Regions from separate parts of the Candidatus Thiodiazotropha sp. AKIB8 genome, predicted to be linked through region 1. Evidence: predicted binding sites of a transcription regulator. Region 1 holds the regulator's gene; each other region holds the start of a gene.
What was found. The regulator FNR, encoded in region 1, switches genes on or off when oxygen is low (the NO sensors DNR and NnrR bind a similar motif). The targets are predictions, from matches to a motif close to TTGATNTANATCAA.
Positions count from the first base shown of each region.

Region 2: the regulator FNR is predicted to act here: its motif matches at 1,610-1,623, upstream of AC4IFB_RS10735 (TatD family nuclease-associated radical SAM protein).
Region 3: the regulator FNR is predicted to act here: its motif matches at 1,138-1,151, upstream of AC4IFB_RS06700 (DUF2244 domain-containing protein).
Region 4: the regulator FNR is predicted to act here: its motif matches at 2,031-2,044, upstream of AC4IFB_RS05190 (cytochrome-c peroxidase).

Region 1 covers NZ_JBSYOO010000051.1:36,048-39,227, forward strand. The annotation lists gene rnhA (ribonuclease HI) at 1-203, shown strand, start outside; gene dnaQ (DNA polymerase III subunit epsilon) at 203-904, shown strand; gene fnr (fumarate/nitrate reduction transcriptional regulator Fnr) at 908-1,666, opposite strand; gene AC4IFB_RS18465 (sulfur globule family protein) at 2,049-2,405, opposite strand; gene pyrG (CTP synthase) at 2,935-3,180, shown strand, end outside.
Region 2 covers NZ_JBSYOO010000035.1:143,286-146,465, reverse strand. The annotation lists gene AC4IFB_RS10740 (HDOD domain-containing protein) at 129-1,556, shown strand; gene AC4IFB_RS10735 (TatD family nuclease-associated radical SAM protein) at 1,683-2,282, shown strand; gene mnmL (tRNA modification radical SAM protein MnmL/YtqA) at 2,288-3,180, shown strand, end outside.
Region 3 covers NZ_JBSYOO010000029.1:27,582-30,761, reverse strand. The annotation lists gene AC4IFB_RS06705 (cation-transporting P-type ATPase) at 1-424, opposite strand, end outside; gene AC4IFB_RS06700 (DUF2244 domain-containing protein) at 1,202-1,681, shown strand; gene coxB (cytochrome c oxidase subunit II) at 1,687-2,883, shown strand; gene ctaD (cytochrome c oxidase subunit I) at 2,898-3,180, shown strand, end outside.
Region 4 covers NZ_JBSYOO010000026.1:108,731-111,910, reverse strand. The annotation lists gene AC4IFB_RS05195 (glucokinase) at 1-654, shown strand, start outside; gene AC4IFB_RS05190 (cytochrome-c peroxidase) at 820-1,809, opposite strand; gene AC4IFB_RS05185 (Fur family transcriptional regulator) at 2,111-2,539, opposite strand; gene AC4IFB_RS05180 (rubrerythrin family protein) at 2,814-3,180, shown strand, end outside.

The DNA of each region.
Region 1 (3,180 bases):
AGTGGATCCACGGCTGGAAGAGAAATGGTTGGAAGACCTCTGCACGCAAGGCGGTAAAAAATGTTGATTTGTGGCGGGAATTGGATAGTGAAGTAAGTAAACATGATGTGGATTGGCAATGGGTAAAAGGACATGCTGGTCATCCAGGGAATGAATTGGCAGATGAACTGGCTAATCTGGGTATTCAGGAGATGTTGTCATGATGCGCCAGATTGTACTCGACACAGAAACCACCGGTCTGGAGCCAGAGCAGGGACATAGAATTATAGAGATCGGCTGTGTTGAGCTGGTTGACCGAAGATTGACAGGTAATAACTTCCATCAGTTTCTGCAACCAGATCGAGAGATCGATGCGGGGGCCATTGAGGTGCATGGTATCACCAATGAGTTTCTCGCCGACAAGCCGAAATTCTGTGATGTGGTGACTGACTTCATCGAATATGTGCGTGGTGCTGAATTGATTATCCACAATGCACCATTCGATGTCGGATTCCTTGATCATGAATTGAGGTTGATGGAAAACCCGCAGCGCATCGATGCACTGTGTGCTGTTACCGATACGCTGATCATGGCAAAGAAGATGCATCCAGGGCAGAGAAACAGCCTTGATGCATTATGCAGACGCTATGATATCGATAACTCCCATCGTGAGCTGCATGGGGCGTTACTGGATGCTGAAATACTCGCCGATGTCTATTTGATGATGACCGGTGGACAGACGGCGCTGGTGTTGGATGACGATCTTGGGCAGCAGGGTGGTGATGAGCAATCGGTTGATAATATCCGCCGACTGTCAGCCGGCCGTCCCCCTCTCAAAGTGGTTGTTGCCGGCGCTGAAGAGATTGAAGCCCATGAGCGTCAACTTGAGGAGATGGGCGAAAGGTGCGTTTGGCTCAGCAGTTAGGATTTAACCCCTGGATTGTGTGGACTTGGCGCTATCGCAGCCTTGCACGATGTCATACAACCTCGGTATGTCGAGTAACTGTACATGTTTCCGCTCTACTCTAAGCAGGTTTTCATCCTGAAACCTGGTAAAGAGTCTACTCACGGTCTCGACTGCTAAACCGAGGTAGTTACCGATTTCATGGCGTGACATACTGAGAAAGAAGTCGCTGGCAGAAAAACCCCGTTGTTTGAATCGTTCTGAGAAGCTGAGTAGGAAGGTTGCTAAGCGCTCCTCGGCACTCTTTTTACCCAGTAGCGTCAACATTTCCGTCTCCTGACCTATCTCCCGGCTGAGCAGACGATACATTTGGTGCTGCAGACTGGGCATTATGCAGCTCAGAGATTCCAGCTGGGAAAAGGGGATTTCGCATACCGCTGTAGTCTCAAGTGCGATGGCTGAGCAGGTGTGGCTATCGTCCTGGATTGCATCGAGGCCGATAAGTTCGCCGGGAAGATGAAATCCCAATACCTGTTCCCCTCCATCCTCATTAGGGCTGTAGGTCTTGACCGAGCCGCTGGTTATGACCCGCAAGCTATGAAACTTGTCAGCCCCACGGTAGAGATGATCTCCTCGATGGTAGGGGCGGCCTCGCTTGATGATGCCATCGAGGCGTTCGACATCGTCCGGAGTCAGCCCCATGGGGAGACATAGGGTGGCAAGGCTGCAGTTTTTACAGGCGACCTTGATGTTTTCAAATGATACGACTTTTCTACTAGTCAAGTAATCGCTCCAGCATGGGCAGGTGCTATATAGGCAATGTATTGTGCACCCAGTTAGTGTTTAAGGCATTTCTTACCCTTGAATTGTCCTCTCTCACCCTGAATTTAGCTTTGCTCAGAGGCGGTTTTGCCAAATAAAAACATTAAAAGCTGCTTTACCAGGCGCATATGCCAGGCTGATACAGCTTAATGTCTCCCAATCTACCCTATTTCGTCCATGTTTAATTGTTGGTGGGCTGGCAATTCGAGCTATTTTTCCAGAAATTCTTGATGTGGATCAAGTAGTTTTACTGTTTTTATTACTTTGGATCATTGATTTTTAGTCTGTCGCCGAATAAAAAAACCGGCCTGAAGGCCGGCTTTTCTGCTATTGATCGGCCTGATTATTGAGCCGGAGCAGGAGCGGGTGCAGCTGCAGGAGGTGCAGGATAGCCATAAGGAGCACCACCATATGGTGCGCCATAAGGAGCGCCATAGCCATAAGGAGCGCCGCCGTAGCCATAAGGACCGTAACCGTTGTAGCCACGGTAGTAGTTATTACCACGACCATAGCCAGAACCACGGGCGTTGCCGCTCATGCCAAAGCTGAAATCACCAGAGCCATCACCATAGCCGTCACCGTAGCCGTCGTTGTTATAACCACGGTTGCCGCCCCATGGGCCGTTGCCCCACCAGGCAGATGCACTGGTAGACACAGCTACGAGTGCCGCGATGCTCAGAACTTTAGCAAATTTAGTCATGCTTTCTTCCTCTCAAATGATTGTTTTCATACTACATCGGTGATGTAGAAAAGCGGCCTTACAGCCTCCATCATGCAATGGTTAAGGACTTCACGCCAAGTCTGTCATGTTACGGGGCAGACTGTAGGGTAAAGTTCTACTTGCCTCAGTAGTTGTTATTTGCGTAACACGCCAATCGATTATAGACCCTGGTCAGTTATAATCAATCGAATTATTGAGCCCCGTATGGAGACGATTTCATGGCAATCTTGTCTATTTGATTCGATCTATTTGGATCCTGAGCAAGCAGCTCTCAGGGGCGATCTGATGGAAATCTCTGGGGAGTTCCGAGTTACTTCCTTATATAGAGTGCAGATATTTTTATCGAGGACATGCCTTGAATCAGTAGTTTGTTGCAGTTCTGAATAATACCTAAATTGAAACCAGGTTGGTTAGCCCTTCGAGATTGAGTGAAGAGGGGCAATCTGTTACTGTTTACACCCGTCCTATATCCCATTTTCCTGCACTCTAACCTGGTAAGCAGAATTACATGACCAGTTTTATTTTTATTACGGGCGGTGTTGTCTCCTCCCTTGGCAAAGGTATCGCTTCAGCTTCTCTGGCTGCACTGCTGGAGGCCCGCGGACTGGATGTCACAATGATCAAGCTGGATCCCTATATCAACGTGGATCCCGGCACCATGAGTCCTTTTCAGCATGGCGAGGTGTTTGTAACCGAAGATGGATCTGAAACAGATCTGGATCTCGGCCATTACGAACGATTTATCGACAGTACC
Region 2 (3,180 bases), on a different contig from region 1:
TCCAATGATCCATGCAAAGCTACCCGCGATAGGTTACATTTGTAATTTATTGGCAGCTTTATTTATAAAGACCTTAACGATCTACAATAGATTTAAGATTCACCTTAGCAACCCCAGATATGTAGGCTATGTCCCAGACTGTTGAAGAGTGGGTACGACAAATCTCCGCTGAACCACTTCCCGTTATGCAGCGGACCCTGACCCAGGTCAGGGATTTACTCGATAAAAAAACGAGCGTCAACCACTCCCGGCTCGCTGAAGTTATCTCCCGTGACCCGGGGTTCAGTTTGTATGTCCTGCAGCAGTTGAGTAATCCATCCAATCAGCCGAAGGAAGCAATCACCAGAATTTCATTGGCTATTCCAATGCTGGGAATGGCACTGATTGAAAAAGCCAGCAAAATCCTCCCCTGCCTGGAAGATAAGCTGAAAGGCCCACCGAGAAGAGGACTCATCGACTGTTACAGCCGAGCTGTCCATGCCGCCTGTTATGCGCGAGGCCTGTCAGAGTTCCGAAACCAATCTGATGGCGATACACTTTATACAGGTGCTCTGCTGCATGATATCGGTGAAATGGCCATCTGGTCTGACGCACCGGACACCATGATCAGGATTCAGAAAAAAATTGAGGCCGGTGATGATAGAGAGAGTGTTGCTCAGGCTGAATTGGGCTTTACCTTTGAAACACTCAACATCAAATTAAGTGAACGCTGGCAACTGCCTGACTTAATCAGGAATGCACAAGGCAGCGCCAACAGCTTTCAACCTAAACCACTCACGGTAATGCTGGCTTCTACCCTGGCGCGGGAAACCACTCTGGGCTGGAGTAGTAAGAAAACAGTGGCGGATTTAGAGCTGTTGGCTGAATTTCTTGAAATTCCCCAGGAACAGGCCATCTCCAGACTGCATAAACTTGCAGCAGAGACAGCTCGAACTCTTCAGGCGCTACCCCTGCCACTGCCTGCCTTTTTCATCATCTGCGGTGATGAGAAACCGGTCAAGAAAACCCAGCCTGAGACCGCTAAAGCGGCACCAGCGAAAAAGGTAGCCAGCGAGAAGAGACCCACCCCCGTACCCCCCAAGGCCGCTAATCCACCGCCGCCAAAAAAGAGTAATCCTCTACAAGATATGCTCAGTAGTGCGCTTGAGCAGATGCATCAGGATCTGGGTTTGAGTCGTACAATGTTTGCCATGCTCAGTCCCGACCGAAAGATGCTCAGGTCACGCCTTGTCATCGAGTCAGAACAACAACTCTCCCTGAAAGACTTCGCGCTAGACTTTAAAAACCCAAGCTTATTCAAAATATTACTTAACAAACCTCAAGCAATATCTCTCAACAAGGGTAATGCTGAAAAATATCTGGCCATGATTCCTCCAGAGGCAAAAGAGCAGATCAACACGAGTGGATTTATCTCGATGTCGATCTTTATTCGCAACAAGCCGGTGGGGTTATTTTATGCTGACAACGGCTTGAGTGGCCCTGGTGTAACACGGCAACAGTTCGAGAATTTCAAGGCGATATGTCAGAAGGTAATGAAAACTATGAGCACACCATAGAAGAATCACTATTATCGCTGAATAATTCACGCTTTTAGAACTCATCAAATGTTTTGACCAAAGTCATTGCTTCCACCATTTCAAACGCTAGGATACCCTCTCCTAGTCAATGCCCATGGGGAAACCGTGCCACAGCAGATCAGCTATCAAATTGAAAAAAACCTCTATCTCAGCATTACCGACCGCTGCACGCTGGAATGTGCCTTTTGTCCAAAAACACTAGGGGATATGACGGTAAAAGGGTATGACCTAACTCTGGATCACCGCCCTACAGCCGAAGAGGTTATCGCCTCAATCGATGATCCTTCGAAGTATGATGAAATTGTCTTTTGCGGTTATGGTGAACCTACGCTCAGGCTCAACGTATTGCTGGAAGTGGCCCGCCACATTAAAAAGCATGGTGGTCGGGTTCGTGTGAATACAGATGGCTTATGCAATCTGGTGCACAAGCACGACACGTTACCAGAGCTGGCTGAGTGCGTTGACGCCCTATCGATTTCCCTGAATGCCCAGAATAGCGAGATTTACGATCAGCACTGTCGACCCAATCTGCCGGGCTCCTACCAGGCGATGATGGCTTTTCTCAGTCGGGCGCCTGACTATATATCCGATGTGACAGCAACAGCAATTGATGGCCTGGAAGGTGTCGATATTGAATCCTGTGAAGGAATCGCCAGACAGTTAAAGGTTAAATTCCGCCGTCGCGAACTCGATGTCGTGGGTTAAGCCCGATGACCACTCTGGCCGATCATGTTCCAACTTTTGGGCAATATTTGCTCAAGAAATATGGCGAGCGTGTACATAAAATAGCTTTAGACACAGCCTTCACCTGCCCCAACAGAGATGGTAGCAAAGGTCGCGGAGGCTGCACCTTTTGTAACAATGTATCGTTCAGTCCCAACGGACGTGATAGCAAGCCGATCCATGAGCAAATCAGTGCCGGCCGAGAGGTGATCAGCAAACGTACTGGCGCAGTTAAATACCTTGCTTATTTTCAAGCCTATACAAATACCTACGACAAAGTCGAACGCTTGGCGGAACGTTATGACGAAGCGTTGAAGGAGAAAGATGTCATAGGCCTCTCTATCGGCACTCGACCGGACTGTGTACCTGATGACGTACTGAATCTTCTCAGCCACTACCAATCTGAAGGATATGAAATATGGCTCGAATTGGGCCTGCAGAGTGCGTTTGATGAAACCCTCGAACGGGTCAATCGTGGACATGGTTTTGCTGAATATGCGGATGCTGTAGAGCGTACAAGAGGTCGAGGCATCAAGGTTTGTACCCACATGATAGCTGGCCTCCCTGGGGAAACCGGCCTGCATAACCGGGAGAGCCTGCGCAGAATTACTGAACTGGGTACCGATGGCCTAAAATTGCACCCACTGCATATCGTCAAAGGAACCCAGCTTGCCAATACCTGGCGAGCCGGTGATTACACACCTTTGACCTTGAAGGAGTATATCCAGATCGCTGCGGATCTGGTTGAGCAAGCACCTGAAGATATTGTGTGGCACCGGCTCACAGGTACTGCTTCGGAGACCATACTACTCGCACCAGCATGGTGCTCATGGAAATGGCGTGTACTAAACGGAATCGCTAGTGAACTACAACGCCGTCA
Region 3 (3,180 bases), on a different contig from region 1:
GCACGCGATCACCGGATTGCAAATGAACCACGTCACCCACAACCAGATTTTCAGCATCCAGGGTCAGTTGTGCGCCATCTCTCAAAGTCATCGCATGGGGAGAGAGCATTTGCCGAATAGCATTCAGAGCATTCTCTGCCTTCCCCTCCTGGAGATAACCAATTAAGGCATTGATCAGCACAACACCAAAAATTACGCTGGCATCCAACCAGTGTTGCAGTATTGCGGTTACGCAACCTGCAGCAATCAAGACATAGATAAGCAGATTGTGAAATTGATAGAGAAATCGCAACCAGGAAGGAACAGGATCAGGCTCGGGTAATCGATTTGCCCCATATCGAAGATAACGATCATTGGCCTCTTCCGATGATAGCCCAGACTCGGTGCTATCCAGTCTGGATAGCACCTGACTGAAATCGATCATATACCAATGGTCATCAAAAGCCGGTGATTGACCGGGTTGATTGGAAATCTTGTCGCGTTTGCGCTTTAAGTGTCGTATTCCAGCAACGACCAGAACCACAATTACCAGCAACGCTAAGCTATACCACCAAATATCACTAACCATCTGCGGACTCTCTTGTACTCAAAAGCACAAAAATAATATTAGTAATAATCCGATTCTTTGAAGACCTCTGAATAACTCTAAGCCGGACAGATTCTCGAATAAAAGTGCCTATTCAAGGTGCGGAATTGTGTAAAAAATCCACTATTGCGAAGACCCGCATTGCAGCAGCGACAAAACATGACGGCAAAGTGTCGTCCCATGACTTGGTCAGAAGTCCCTAAAATTGCCTCCTTCTCATCAACAGTAGGATCCAGTGGCAATTAAAGGATTCTCCTAAACATTATAATAAAGATTCCAATATCCACTTTGATTGGAGGCACTATTTAAGTCAGTAATAGTGAAGCAAGAGAACCACACCTGATTGCAGAACTACTGCCAAAACAATATTTTATGGTCATTGTAGTGTCAGATGAGTGAATTATTTTGGACCATGTGATGAGTTAAAAATAACAGTGATAATCGTACAAAGCAGCAGTATATTCAATTATTCTAATTAATAATCAATACCTTAAAAATTGTCGACCAATTAACTTAGTTATTGCGTTTTAGTGAGATTTTGTCTTATTCTGTTGACTTAGATCAATAAAACGACGCCAAGCAGAATCCGGCCGTCACCGACGTGTGGAATGGCAGATGATCCTAACGGATACTCAAAACATGGATTCTGATGAGTCTATTCTCATCTTGACTCCTAATAAAAACCTGACTTGGAATCAATCCAAGTGGCTTTTTCTACTATTGGCCACACCCTGTCTGTTTATTTCTCTCTACTTCTATTCTCTTGGCGCCTGGTTGGTACTTCCATTTGCTGGCCTGGAGATATTGATAATTGGAATCGGCATCTATTGTCAGAGCTGCTGTGCCCACACCCGGCAGACTATCAGAATAGGTAGCAATCAAGTCAGGGTGAGTAGCAATGGCCTGCATGACTCAGAAAAATGTTTCCATAAAGCATGGATGAAAGTTATCCAGAAACACGATCCCCGAGGCTGGTATCCCAGTCGTCTACTAATCGGTTCTCATGGTGAATATATCGAGATAGGGAAGTACTTGGTCGAGGATGAGCGTGAAGTGCTTGCTCATAGTCTAAAAAACAAAATCGAGGGCATTTAACCAGTATGAAGTTTAATAAAAATCATACACGACATGGCAGTGCTCCCGTGTCGGCGTTACAAAACAAAGATAAAGCAGTTTTGCACAACATGAAACTACCTTTGTTAGCAGGTCTCTCCATTGCATTATTGACGCTGTCAAATGTAAGCAAAGCAGAATATGGCCTCAACTTCCCTGAACCTGCTGCCAACGTTGCCCAGGATATCTATAACATCCATATGCTAACGATGCAGATAACAACGGTACTGTTGTTGATTGTTTTCGGATTTGTCTTCTACTCGCTCTACTACCATCGAAAAAGCCGTGGCTATCCAGCAGACCAGAATTTCCACAACTCCTGGTTTGGTAACTGGTCCTGGGTCATCGTCCCGGTGTTGGTGTTGGGCGTCGACCTTACCATTGCTGGCAAAGCGGACGTTGTATTGAAAAAGGTCTGGGATGTACCCAAGGATGAGAACATCCTGGATGTCAAAGTAACTGGACACCAATGGTGGTGGGAATTCGACTATCTGGATCATAATATTAAAGTAGAGAGTCGATATGTACCGCAAGAGAAATCTGGTGATCTCTACCTTAGAGAGGTCGACAATCGACTGGTCTTGCCAACCGGACAAAAAATCCGTTTTCTCCACACCTCTGCTGATGTGCTGCACGCTTTTTGGGTACCTGAACTGGCAGTCAAAAAAGACGCAATTCCTGGCTATGTCACTGAAACCTGGGCTGAACTGAATAGAGAGGGTGTCTTCCGTGGACAATGTGCCGAGTTATGCGGCACCTGGCACTCCCGCATGCCCATTGTGGTGGAATCGGTATCACCTCAACAGTTCGCTGCATGGGTTGATGACCAGAATGCAATCAAAATTGCAGCTGCAGCAGAAGCAAGTGCTGACAAAACCTGGAGTCTCGATGAGCTGTTGACGAAAGGAAAGGCGCTCTACGAAACCAAGTGCGCTGCCTGTCACCAGGTTACAGGTATGGGATTACCACCAGCTTTCCCGGCTTTGAAAGGCTCTGCCCTTGCCACCGGTCCAATTGCGGATCACTTACAGATTGTAATCAAAGGCAAAGAAGGTACTGCCATGCAGCCTTGGGGCTCGCTCAACGATTTAGAAATCGCAGCAATTGTAACCTATGAACGAAATGCTTGGGACAATAACACAGGCGATGTGGTGCAGCCTGCCGATGTTAAGCAGGCAAGATAGAGGAGAGTTAGATAATGACAACTACAACCCTTAACCATGATGAAGCACATCACCATGATAATCCAACAGGTTGGCGCCGCTGGTTGTTCAGCACCAATCACAAAGATATAGGTACGCTATACCTGCTGTTTGCATTGACTATGCTATTTCTTGGTGGCGCCAGTGCGATGTTGATACGTTTAGAGCTTTTTCAGCCAGGAATCCAACTGCTCGACCCTGATCTATATAATAATCTGGTAACCAACCATGCACTGATTATGATTTTCGGTGCTGTTATGCCAGCAGCAGCAGGACTGG
Region 4 (3,180 bases), on a different contig from region 1:
ACCCTGGAGAGTAGCGATATCTTCACCCTCAACCAGGGTAGTGATAGTGCAGCTGGAAACCGCTCTATCATCTCTGCGGGCACCGGTCTGGGTGAAGCTGGGCTGCTGTGGGACGGCAATAGATACCACCCCTTCCCCTCAGAAGGTGGGCATACAGACTTCTCCCCCAACTCAAATCTGGAGTATGCACTCTACGAACACCTTGCCGGACACTATGGACATGTCAGTTGGGAGCGAATCATCTCTGGCCCAGGCCTGGAAATGTTATATCGCTTTATATGCAAATATCGAACAGCCACAACACCGGACTGGCTGCAGCAGCAGATGAACAGCATCGGGGTTGCACCGGCAGTTTCCGGGGCTGCAATGGATAAAAGCGATGCCACATGTGAGGAGACACTGGATCTGTTTATTCATCTTTATGGACGGGAGGCCGGCAATCACGCTTTGAAGATCATGGCCACCGGAGGCGTCTATCTAGGAGGTGGTATTGCCCCCCAGATCCTGCCCCTGTTAAAAGAGGGAGGATTTATGCGGGGTTTTCTCGATAAAGGACGCATGCAGCAGTTGGTGGCTTCAATGCCAGTAAAAATAATACTCAATGACAAGACCGCACTCTTGGGCGCAGCACACTATGCATCTTTGCAGAATTGATGCGGAAATTTCACCCTCGTGTTGATAGTCAGAAACTTGTTTCTGACTATCAACACGAGGGTTCTGGAGAACTACAAGCTGTTGCCGAACTTGCTACAAGTTGCAATCACACCATGGCCCGATTGGCGCCATGGCGTGATTCAGATGAACGGTGTAAACCGCTACTTAGTCGAAAGGTTTGGGTTGCGGTGTATTATCGGTTGACGGCGGTAGTATAGGCATCAGAAATGAGGGTTGATCCCCTGTCAGCGTCTTCAGAAAGAGAACAATCTGCTCATTCTCATGTTTGCTGAATTTGCGCCCAAGCTGCAGCCTGCCCATGATATCTACCGCTTCCGTCAGAGTCTCTGCCTCGCCATCATGGAAGTAGGGATAGGTCATTTCCACATTTCTCAAGGTGGGTACTTTGAATTTAAAGCGATCTGCATCCTTGCCGGTTACCCCACTCAGGCCCTCTGCAGAGCTTTTGGTTTTATAGGCTTCAACCAGACCCATTTTTTGAAATGAGTTACCGCCAACTGCCTCTCCATTGTGGCATGCTGTACAGCCGCTCTCTTTGAATAGTTTATAACCAGCCAACTCTTGCTCGTTCAGCGCAGCCTTATCACCCAACAACCACTTGTCAAAATCGGCATTTGGCGTCACCAGGGTCTTTTCAAACTCTGCGATTGCCTGAGTGACCTCATCAATGGTGATCTTGTCGACACCGAAGACCGCTTTGAACTCCATGACATATTGCGGAATCGACTCAAGCACTTCAATTGCCAGGGTATGGGTGCCTGCCATCTCCCCCGGATTGGCGATAGGCCCGCCGGCCTGCGCTTTCAGGTCTGCAGCCCGCCCATCCCAGAACTGAGCCAGGTTAAGACTGGAATTCAGCACTGTAGGTGCATTAATCGGTCCCTGTTGCCAGTTATGACCAATTGAGGTTTTAAGGTTATCGGTTCCGCCCATGCTCAAGTTGTGGCACGAATTACATGAGATGAAACCAGACTTGGAAAGACGTGGATCAAAATAGAGTTTTTTACCTAACTCAACCTGTCCTAGATTGATATTCTGCACCGGTTTTATAGGCTTTATCGGCTCTTCCGCCGCTGTTACAGAAACTGAGACACCCAATAGCACACAGACAATTATTGTAAGTTTAAAATTCATATCCCTTACCTACTCGTTCATTATGACATTTAAGACCATCCTCATAGAGAGAAACGCAGTTTCACTTGCAAATCAGCTGGGTGACACGGCAATTCCCACATTTAAATTGTTATCGTTTTTTTAGCCACACCTTCCACGCTTCAACCCACCACTAAATTAAACAGCGTGGGTAAACCATGAATAGCGCAGGGTTAATTTAGAATTAGTCTAAATCTAAAACAATGATGTAGGTCAATTGATCACATCGCTTCTGTTATGAAGGCGAATCTATGAAGTGCAAACAAGCAGATGCCTGGCTAGATCAGGGGCTCTTATTTTTAACCCGTATGACCAGGTCAAGGATCTCCATGGCCGTTCCGTCAGGTAAGTTCGGACCTAAGAAGTGTGGTGCTAAATGCTCTTTGATGTCGATCAAATCCCCGGTATCGACATTGTAGAAGTGATGATGGTGACTGTTATTGGAGTCATAGAAAGTACGAGTGGCATCGATGAATATCTCCCGAATCAACTTCTTTCGGGCAAAAAGTCCCAAGGTATTGTAAACCGTTGCCTTGGAAACTCGACTTCCTGATTGCTGAACTGCATCGAACAACTGATCAGCCGTCACATGCTGGTTCCGTGCAAAAAGAACATCCGCAATGATGCGTCTCTGTTTTGTCGGATTAACCCCGTGTGAATACAACATTTCAGTGATGTTGCGATTCTGTTGGATCTGATGTTGATCTTCCATTTCCACCTCGCCAAAGTAAGTCCCCCACGGAAGACTACCATAAGCGTGACTAAACTCTCAAGAAAACAGAGGATTATGACTAGATCCTCATTTTCGACTGTTCGCCTGAAAAACAGCGCCAGAAAGGTGTAAACTAATATTAGGCAAAAGCTATCAATACCATCGAAAAGACCATTCGCTTCCAATCATTTTTAGATCTATTCTAATCATCAGCGGAGAGTTAATTTGACTCATCGTAAAAATCCACAATAACCATCATTTCGGAGAACCAGATATGGAACTCAAAGGTAGTAAAACCGAGCAAAACTTAAAAGACGCATTTGCCGGAGAATCTCAAGCCAACCGTCGCTATCTCTACTTCGCAGGTAAAGCGGATATTGAGGGTTATAACGATGTCGCGGCTCTGTTTCGCTCAACCGCAGAAGGTGAAACCGGACATGCTCATGGCCACCTTGAATACCTCGAACAGTGCGGCGATCCAGCTACCGGTCTGCCGATTGGCGCAACCGGAGACAATCTGGCGGCGGCAGTTGCAGGTGAGACCCACGAATATACCGATATGTACCCAGGTATGGCTAAAACTGCCCGTGATGAGGGATTCGATGAAGTAGCTGATTGGTTCGAAACCCTTGCAAAAGCAG